3 regions of the Pseudomonas sp. 05N432 genome follow, and region 3 is predicted to be linked to each of the others. Evidence: predicted binding sites of a transcription regulator. Region 3 holds the regulator's gene; each other region holds the start of a gene.
The links. Region 3 encodes FliA, which starts transcription of late flagellar genes. Its sites were predicted from a motif close to CTAAAGTTTNNNNNNNNNNNGCCGNTAA; they were not measured.

Region 1: a site for FliA is predicted at 1,305-1,332, ahead of AC1DHT_RS15715 (methyl-accepting chemotaxis protein). Genes of this name have one in related genera too.
Region 2: a site for FliA is predicted at 1,669-1,696, ahead of AC1DHT_RS05070 (methyl-accepting chemotaxis protein). Genes of this name have one in related genera too.

Annotation. Positions count from the first base shown of each region.
Region 1 is NZ_JBFTMM010000013.1:152,977-156,086, forward strand. Features, by position in the region: gene AC1DHT_RS15705 (aldo/keto reductase) at 1-384, shown strand, start outside; gene AC1DHT_RS15710 (hypothetical protein) at 442-978, opposite strand; gene AC1DHT_RS15715 (methyl-accepting chemotaxis protein) at 1,386-3,110, shown strand, end outside.
Region 2 is NZ_JBFTMM010000003.1:147,321-150,430, reverse strand. Features, by position in the region: gene AC1DHT_RS05070 (methyl-accepting chemotaxis protein) at 66-1,622, opposite strand; gene AC1DHT_RS05065 (porin) at 2,717-3,110, shown strand, end outside.
Region 3 is NZ_JBFTMM010000009.1:124,541-127,650, reverse strand. Features, by position in the region: gene flhF (flagellar biosynthesis GTPase FlhF) at 1-478, shown strand, start outside; gene fleN (flagellar synthesis regulator FleN) at 593-1,423, shown strand; gene fliA (RNA polymerase sigma factor FliA) at 1,420-2,160, shown strand; gene AC1DHT_RS11890 (chemotaxis response regulator CheY) at 2,327-2,698, shown strand; gene AC1DHT_RS11885 (protein phosphatase CheZ) at 2,729-3,110, shown strand, end outside.

The DNA.
Region 1 (3,110 bases), on a different contig from region 3:
TACAGCCCGCTCGGTCGAGGCTTTCTGACCGGAGCCCTGAAAAGTCCCGACGATTTTGCAGCGGATGATTACCGACGCTTCAGCCCGCGTTTTCAAGGCGAAAACTTCAACAGGAATTTGCAGTTGGTCGAGCAGGTGCAAGCGCTGGCTGCGGAAAAAGACGTAACCGCAGGGCAACTGGCGTTGGCCTGGGTACTCGCGCAAGGCGATTACCTGATCCCAATTCCGGGCACCAAGCAACGCAAGTATCTGGAGGAGAATGTCGCCGCGCTGGACGTTGTATTAAGTCCGGAAGACTTGTCGGCGCTGGAGGCGATTTTTCCGGATGACGCAGTGCTCGGGGCGCGTTACCCGCAAGCCGTCATGCAGATGCTCGATCGATAATATTGAGCGTCGCAGGCCCGTTCATGCCGTGTATGACGGGCCTGTTGCACTTGAAGATCAGGCTTTGCCGCTGACACCCTTGGTGTTCGGAACGGCGGGGCCATTGCCCATGCCATACGTCTTCAGGTTCTGCAGTACGTAAATCGCCTTCTTGTACTCGGGAATCAGGTGGTTGGCGTACTTGTTGCCCTTGAGGTTGTTGTTCTGGATGGTATCCAGTTGCGTGGCGAAGTACTCCAGCGCATTGAATTTTTCGTCCAGGTTCTTCGGCACCCCAAAGCGATCGAACTTGTCGCCAGCATTGAGCAGCGTCAGGGCCGTCACATCGCTGATCAAACCGCGATCACGCAAAAAGGCGCTGATGTTTCCGAGCTGTTTGACCGTAACCGTCTCGGGGTCGAATCCCTTGAAGTTCTTGTAGAGCTTCTGCTCGTTCATTTTCGCGGTGTTCAGCGCCAATGGGTCGTTGCCCACCAGTGCGAGCATCTGCTTGACCTTGACGTTCTGCGGTACGGGTTTACTGCCACTCGTTCCGCCCTCGCGAATCAGTAATCCGGCCTTGCTGGTCCAGCCACCGACATAACCGATAGTCATGACAATGTCCCTGTGCGCAGACGTCCTTCTAAGGCGACCATAAAAAGTCCTTGTTCAACCGATGAATTGGTACGCGAGTATCAATGTGCCAGCGTCCCTCGGACTACAAATATTTCAGCTTTTTACAATTCTTGTACATTTCGGATACAAATCACCAAACCCTTGAATTCATTGACTTGAAACAATTGTTTAACAATCAGACCGTCACTGAATCAGGCTGATAACCCCCGAAAGAAACCACGTCACCAGCCCGGAATGAAACCGCACATGGCTCATGTCCATGACCAACCGGTCGTCTGTAAAAGACCCTATTTGGGACGATGGTACTAAAGTCGGCCTGCCACGGGCCGATAGCTGCTAAAAGCCGCAATAGATCAACAAGAGCGCTCAGCACAAGGACAGGTCCAATGCCCGCATTCCGTACCATTCAAGCCCGTTACACACTATTTTTGGTGTTGTTTATCCTGTTGTTATTCGCCTTGACGGTGGTGGGCATCAGCCAGTTGGTCGCGCCGAAACTGAGGCATACGGAAGAACAGGTGGCCCTGAACCGTATTGCCGAAGTGGCCGAACAGATCCAGGGCGAACTGAACAAGGTTCAAGCGCAACAACGCAGCATCACCCAGACCATTCCCCTGCTCGACAGCGCGACCATCGACACCGTGTTGCCTGGCCTGGTGGACCAGTACGGTGAGCTGAAGGTGTTTGGTGGCGGGATCTGGCCGTTGCCTGGCCAGCGCGAAGCCGGACGCAACAAATTCAGTACCTTCTGGCACCGGGATGCGTCGGGAAAACTGGCCGTCAACACCTTCTGGAACAGCGACGCGGCGCCCAACTATTACGATCAGCCCTGGTACAAGGGCGGCATGCAGACACCCCGCGGCCAATGCGCCTGGGCCGCGGCCTATAAAGACGACGCCAGCGCCGAACCGCGCACCAACTGCGCCATGGCGATAGCGCGCAATGGCGTGCCGTACGGGGTCGCGACCATTGACGTCACCCTTGGCTTCTTCAACGACCTGGTGGCGCGCAAGGAAAAAGACCTGGGCGCCGAAATGCTGATCGTCGAGGCCGACGGCAAGATCATCAGCAACAGCTCGCGCATCAGTGCACCGATTGTCCTGAAAAACATCCGTGAACTGGCTGGCAATTCACCGTTTGCGGCGCAAATCAAAACCGCACTGGAGCGCCGTGATGCTTCGCTGCAACGCGTCGAGTTCGACAATCAAGGCGTGGCGAACACGTTCTTCATGCGTCCGATCGAAGGCACACCGTGGTTCCTTGCCACTGCCCTGCCGACCCACCTGATCACCGCTCAACGCGACGATGTCTTGAGCACCTTGAGCCTGTTGCAGATCCCGATGGTTTTGCTGCTGGTGCTGCTGCAGATTTATGCAATCCGCCAACTGATCCAGCGCATGAAAGCCTTGAAAGCCAACATCGACGCGCTGTCCACCGGCGACGCCGACCTGACCCGGCGCATCACCATTCGCGCCGAGGATGAACTGGGCGCAATCGGTCATTCGGTCAACACCTTCATCGCCTACCTGCAAAACATGATCGGCGAAGTCACCCAGGCCACAGGCGCCATGGCCTCAAGCCTGGAAAAGCTGCAACAGACCTCGGCACACACCAACCAGATCCTGCAGCGTCATGCCTCGGAGACCGACCAGACCGTCACCGCCATCACCGAGATGAGTTCGACCGCCGACAGCGTTGCCGAGAACGCCGCAGAAACCGCGGCGTTTACCCAGCGCGCCAACGAACACGCGGACCGCTCGCGGGTGGTGGTGGGCGAAGCCTCGAGCAGCGTGATCGCCTTGATCGGTGAAGTGGCCAGTGCCACCCATAAAGTCGAAAGCATGCAGCAGGACGCCCAGCGCATCACCGAAATCCTCGGGGTGATCGGCGCGATTGCCGGACAAACCAACCTGCTGGCACTCAACGCTGCGATTGAGGCGGCGCGGGCCGGTGAACAAGGTCGAGGCTTTGCCGTGGTCGCCGATGAAGTCCGCGCCCTGGCCGCCCGCACCCAGGCCAGCACCTCGGAGATCAACGAGATGCTCAGCCGTTTGACCCAAGGTGTCAGCTCTTCGGTGGCGGCGATGGAAAACACCCAGGCCAGTTGTCAG
Region 2 (3,110 bases), on a different contig from region 3:
CCTGCTCAAGAGCAAAATCAGGAGGTCATCGCGGCGCCGCCCGCCCAGGACTGTCTCTGCCAGGGCTAGATTTTGAAGCGTCCTACCAGCCTTTCAAGTTCATGGCCCAGGCGTGCAAGTTCGGCACTCGAAGAAGCGGTTTCTTCGCAGGTGCTTGCCGTCTGGTCGGAGATGTCGCGAACGTTGATCACACTGCGATTGATCTCCTCGGTGACCGCGCTTTGCTGCTCTGCGGCCGTGGCGATTTGCTGATTCATTGACTGAATGATTGATACCTTGCTCGCGATGTTCTCCAGGGCGCTAACAGCGCGATGGGTAAACTCCACGCTGCTTTCGCTCAGCAGCAGGCTGCTTTCCATTCCTGTGGCAACGCCGTGAGTGCCGCTTTGTACGCCGGCTACCAGAATTTCAATTTCTTCGGTGGAGCGCTGGGTGCGTAAGGCGAGATTACGCACCTCGTCCGCCACCACCGCAAAACCACGGCCAGCCTCTCCGGCGCGGGCTGCTTCGATGGCCGCGTTCAGCGCCAGCAGATTGGTTTGTTGGGCCACGGCCTTGATCACATCCAGTACGCCGCCGATTTTATCGCTTTGTTCCTGGAGATGGCGTACCGCGTCTGCCGACTGGTTGAGTTCTTCCGCCAAGCGCGTGATCTGCACAATGGCATCACCCATGATCTGCTCTCCCTCGCAGGCTTGCTGATCCGCGATGGACGCGGCAGCAGAGGCTTCATCGGCATTGTGTGCGACGTTTTGCACGGTAGCGGTCATCTCGTTCATCGCGGTGGCGACATGATCTGTTTCGGCTTTCTGGTTGTTGACGCCTGCATTCGTATGTTCGGCGACCGCCGATAGCTGTTCGGCAGCGCTGGCAACCTGGATGACACCGGATCGAATGCCGTCGATCAGTTCATGAAGGTTGAGCGTCATCTGCTGAAGGCCTGATTGCAGCTGGCCCAGCTCATCACGCCGGTTGACCTGCACTTGCTCGCTCAAATCACCCTTGGCAATACGGTTCACCACCTGGAGTGTGTGCTGCAATGGATTAACGATCTGTCGGGTGATGACCCACGCTGCGAGTGTGCCCAGCAGCAGAGTCAAGGCCGCGACAAGACCCAGCAGGGTCATGGCAGACACGGCATCGGCATCGCGTTTGGCATTTTGCGACGCTATGAGTTTTTGCGTCGTGTCGAGCAACAGGTCGCCCAACTGCCCCATACGTTTAAACAGTGGCGCCTGGTCAGTGTTGGGTTGGGTCAGGTCATGCAGCAGTTGTCCGTACTCTTTGACCGAGTTGTTCTGCTGTTGAATCAGGTCTTGATCAAGCGGGTCAGTGAAATGTTCCCTGATACTGTGCAGATGGGCTGCCAGGTCATCCAGGGTGTTCTGCAGCGGTTGATAGGCATCCGCTTGAGGGTGTGTACCTATGCGTAAACGAATGATTCGCAAGTCTTTGGTGTAATCGCTGATTTGAGCAATTTTTTCAATCTTAAGGCCGCGGTCGGTCAATGTAATAATTGCATACCAGCCGGTGGCGGCCAGTAACAACGCAAGCCCTAGTACCAGGCCGAACCCCAGGCTTAATTTAGCGCTGACACGGAAATTGCTGATCCAGCCGAACATAAGGACTCCAGGTAATAATGCAGGTTGATTGATCATGGCGCCCTGAATGTCGACCCTGAACCCCAATGCTTTAATTTTAGAATCGCCACTCTCATGTTTCAGATGGCGTTTCGGGACATTTGTAAAAAACATCAGGGTGTATGAATCAGTTGGTTGTAACGTGACTGAAAGGATACAGCTCTACGCCTGTCGGGCTTTGCCAGAGATATCCTCTCCTTAACTAAGGATGTTTTTCGGGCGCCAAAAGTGTTGCCTTGTGCTTTAGTCGAATGTTCACGCTCGTCTGGTTCTGGTTGCCCCGTATTGATGGCGCAAGCGCCTGAAAATCGCGCAGGGCAGTGGCAGGTGATTTAAAGATGGATCGCTTGTTTCAGATAAAAAAACAGCTGGTCTTGACAGTCTCTGTAGTGGCTTTCAAGGTTTTCAACCTCCCACATCCGAGCGAGCCATACCTCATCACATGCCGCGTCTATATGCTTGACAGTGGATCTCCAGGAGGCGTGAGCATTATCAATTGCCTGAAGTAATTGTAAGAGTTCCTCATTTATCGGAAGCGCTTTTACTGGGGCTTTTCTCAGGGACATTTAAAGTACCAGGCGTCGATTTTTATTGTGTGTTGTGCACTATAAGGTTCAACTCGTGGGAGCAGTATTCGACTTATGGCTAGCGAGGTAATGAAGTGGCAGGCCGTTCTTAGTGGTCAGTATTCATTGAACTTATAGTGCGTTGATCATGGGGGCGGAGTGATAGTGCTGCAGGATTTCAGCAGCGGTGCGTACAAGCGGATTCGGTTCGGCCAAGTAAGTCGCACTCACCTTAAACCTCAGTTCAATCAGTCACGGCAACGCTTTATCAGCTCAACAACCGGCTTGATTTCGCTGTTCATCAGCAAGATGGGGTATTGATCCGCAGCCGCTCACAAGGCTTGCACCTTAAGTATTGCACCGTGGCATGACCCGGTCAGGGTCCAAGTCATCGCGCCACCCCCACAGGCCCAAAGCATCTGCCAACCCCTTCCAAGGCACCGTATAAGGCTGTTCGCCAGCTTTCGATAATCGCCTCCGACATTTCGTCCCCCGAGTTCGGAGCGCGCCATGCACAACAACAATAAGAATTTGCCCCATCTTCTGCCAGCGGTCATTGTCGGCCTGTCGATGCTTGGCCTGAGCGCTATCGCCAAGGCCGATATCATGCTGTACGACAAGGACCAGACCACGTTCTCTACCGACGGCTACATCAATGCCTTTTACGTGAACAGCAAGGTTGATCGCGCCGGTGATCAGTTCGACCGCCGCCAGGCCCGGGTGAAGATGGGGTTTCTGCCCAACTATCTGGGCTTCAACATGGGCAAGCAGGTCGATGACCTGAAACTCGGGGCCCGGGCCTCCTTCTGGGTGACCATCAACGACAGCCAGACCAAGGGCACCGACACCGCTATCGATGTGCGCCAGTTCTATGGCACCGTGGCCAATCCGGAATGGGGCGAGG
Region 3 (3,110 bases):
CGTCGACCCGGGCCAGTCCCTGGCGCAAGCCCTTGATCCGCTGTTGCGCAAGCGTGTGGTATTGATCGACACCGCCGGCCTGCAGGCCAGTGATCCGGCGTTGCGCATGCAGCTGGAAAGCCTGGCCGGTCGCGGGATCAAGTCGAAGAATTATCTGGTGCTGGCCACTACCAGCCAAAAGCAGGTACTGACTGCCGCCTATCACAGTTACAAGCGGTGCGGGCTAGCAGGCTGCATTCTGACTAAACTGGATGAAACAGCGAGCCTGGGCGAGGTGTTGAGCCTGGCAATCAGCCACGAATTACCTGTCGCTTATCTGACCGACGGGCCACGGATCCCGGATGATCTACATTTACCGCGCCGGCATCAGTTGGTCAGTCGCGCCGTTAGCGTGCAGATGCAGGAAGAACCCAGCGAAGAAGCCATGGCTGATATGTTCGCTGACCTCTACCACAGCCCGGCCAAGCGTGTCGGCTGAGGTAATAATGAATAGATTTGTATCTACATCGATGGCCTGCCATGCATTGTTCACAAGTGAGCGCGCAGCCAGTCATGTAGTCCGCGTCTAAGCAAGACAAGGTAAAGAACGAACATGGGCAGCATGCATCCCGTACAGGTGATCGCAGTGACCGGCGGCAAAGGTGGCGTCGGGAAGACTAATGTGTCAGTGAACTTGTCCCTGGCTCTTGCTGAGCTCGGCCGGCGCGTCATGCTGCTGGACGCCGATCTGGGGCTGGCGAACGTCGACGTCCTGCTGGGGCTCACGCCCAAGCGTACGCTGGCCGACGTCATCGAAGGCCGCTGTGAACTGCGCGATGTATTACTTCAGGGGCCGGGCGGAATTCGCATTGTTCCAGCAGCGTCCGGTACCCAGAGCATGGTTCACCTGAGCCCGGCCCAGCACGCTGGCCTGATTCAGGCATTCAGCGACATCGGCGATAACCTCGACGTATTGGTGATCGACACGGCGGCGGGTATTGGTGAGTCGGTCGTGAGTTTTGTTCGCGCAGCCCAGGAAGTATTGCTGGTGGTTTGCGACGAGCCGACGTCGATTACTGACGCCTACGCGCTGATCAAGCTGCTCAACCGCGATTACGGCATGAACCGCTTCCGCGTGCTGGCCAACATGGCGCAAAGCCCGCAGGAGGGACGAAATCTGTTCGCCAAGTTGACCAAGGTCACGGATCGCTTCCTCGACGTCGCCTTACAATACGTCGGTGCGGTGCCTTACGACGAATGCGTGCGCAAGGCGGTGCAGAAGCAGCGCGCCGTGTATGAAGCGTTTCCTCGTTCCAAGTGTGCGCTGGCATTCAAGGCCATCGCGCAGAAAGTCGATACCTGGCCGTTGCCCGCCAACCCGCGTGGGCACCTGGAGTTTTTCGTCGAGCGTCTGGTGCAGCAAACTGCGGGTCCGGTTCTATGACAGCCAGTGGTTACAACCTGTACAAGAAGTCGGCGCGTGACGCGCAGTACGAACTGATCGAGCGTTACGCGCCACTGGTAAAACGTATTGCCTATCACCTGTTGGCGCGCCTGCCGGCCAGTGTTCAGGTCGAGGACCTGATCCAGGCAGGCATGATCGGTTTGCTTGAAGTGTCGACCAAATACGATGCGAGCAAAGGTGCGAGTTTCGAGACGTACGCGGGGATCCGTATCCGTGGCGCGATGCTCGATGAAGTCCGCAAGGGTGACTGGGCGCCACGCTCGGTACACCGCAATACCCGGATGGTGAGTGATGCGATTCGCTCAATTGAAGCTAAAACCGGGCGTGACGCTAAAGATCACGAGGTTGCGGCCGAACTCCAATTGAGTCTCGACGATTATTACGGGATTTTGAATGACACCTTGGGCAGTCGCCTGTTCAGCTTCGACGATCTGTTGCAGGACGGCGAGCATGAAGGGCTGCACGAGGATGGCGCGAGTGCTCATCTCGAACCGTCGCGTGACCTGGAAGATGAACGCTTCCAGGCTGCGCTGGCGGATGCGATTGCCAACTTGCCGGAGCGTGAGCGACTGGTGTTGGCGCTGTACTACGACGAAGAGCTGAATCTCAAGGAAATCGGTGAGGTCCTGGGGGTCAGTGAATCCCGGGTCAGCCAGTTACACAGCCAGTGCGCAGCCCGTTTGCGGGGGCGTTTGGGGGAGTGGCGAGCGCGCTGACAGCAGTGTGGGGACACTGCGAACGAAACAGGCAGGGTGTAACGCTGTGCCGGTCTTCATCCGTTGTGCTCCAGACAGTCGTCGAGTGCTCTGCCTGATTGATTGAATGGCGTGTTCAGGTGCTGAACGCGTTTAAGACTGCTTGGAGGTCGAATTGGACAAGAACATGAAAATCCTCATCGTTGATGACTTCTCAACGATGCGGCGGATCATCAAGAACCTGTTGCGTGACCTTGGGTTCACCAACACGGTCGAGGCGGACGACGGTATTACCGCCATTCCCGTTCTCAACAGCGGGAGCATCGACTTTCTGGTAACGGACTGGAACATGCCTGGCATGACCGGTATCGACTTGCTGCGCCACGTGCGCGCCGATGAAAAGCTCAAGCACCTGCCGGTGCTGATGGTCACCGCCGAAGCCAAGCGCGAGCAGATCATCGAAGCCGCTCAAGCCGGTGTAAACGGCTATGTGGTCAAACCCTTCACGGCCCAGGCGTTGAAAGAGAAGATCGAAAAAATATTCGAACGCATCGGTTGATGTGCTGAGCCACTGCGCCACGGGGGAGCTATGGAGCAAAGAGAATCTTCACAGGGCGATTTCGAGTCGACCCTGAAAAAACACGCTCACGAACTGGTCGAAAGCCTTGAAAAGGGCAGGTTCGGTGACGCTGTGCAACTGATCCATGAGCTCAATCAGACCCGTGACCGTGGCCTGTACCAGGAGGTGGGCAAGCTCACTCGCGAGCTGCATAGCGCGATCGTCAATTTTCAGATTGACCCGAACATGCCGCAAGCCGAGGAAGTCTCACAGATCACGGATGCCACTGAGCGCCTGTCCTATGTGGTCAAGCTGACCGAAGCGGCCGCAAACCGGACCATGGATCTGGTCGAGAACAGTACTCCGCTGGTCAATGGCCTGAGCACTGACGCCCAGGCCCTGAGCGCGGACT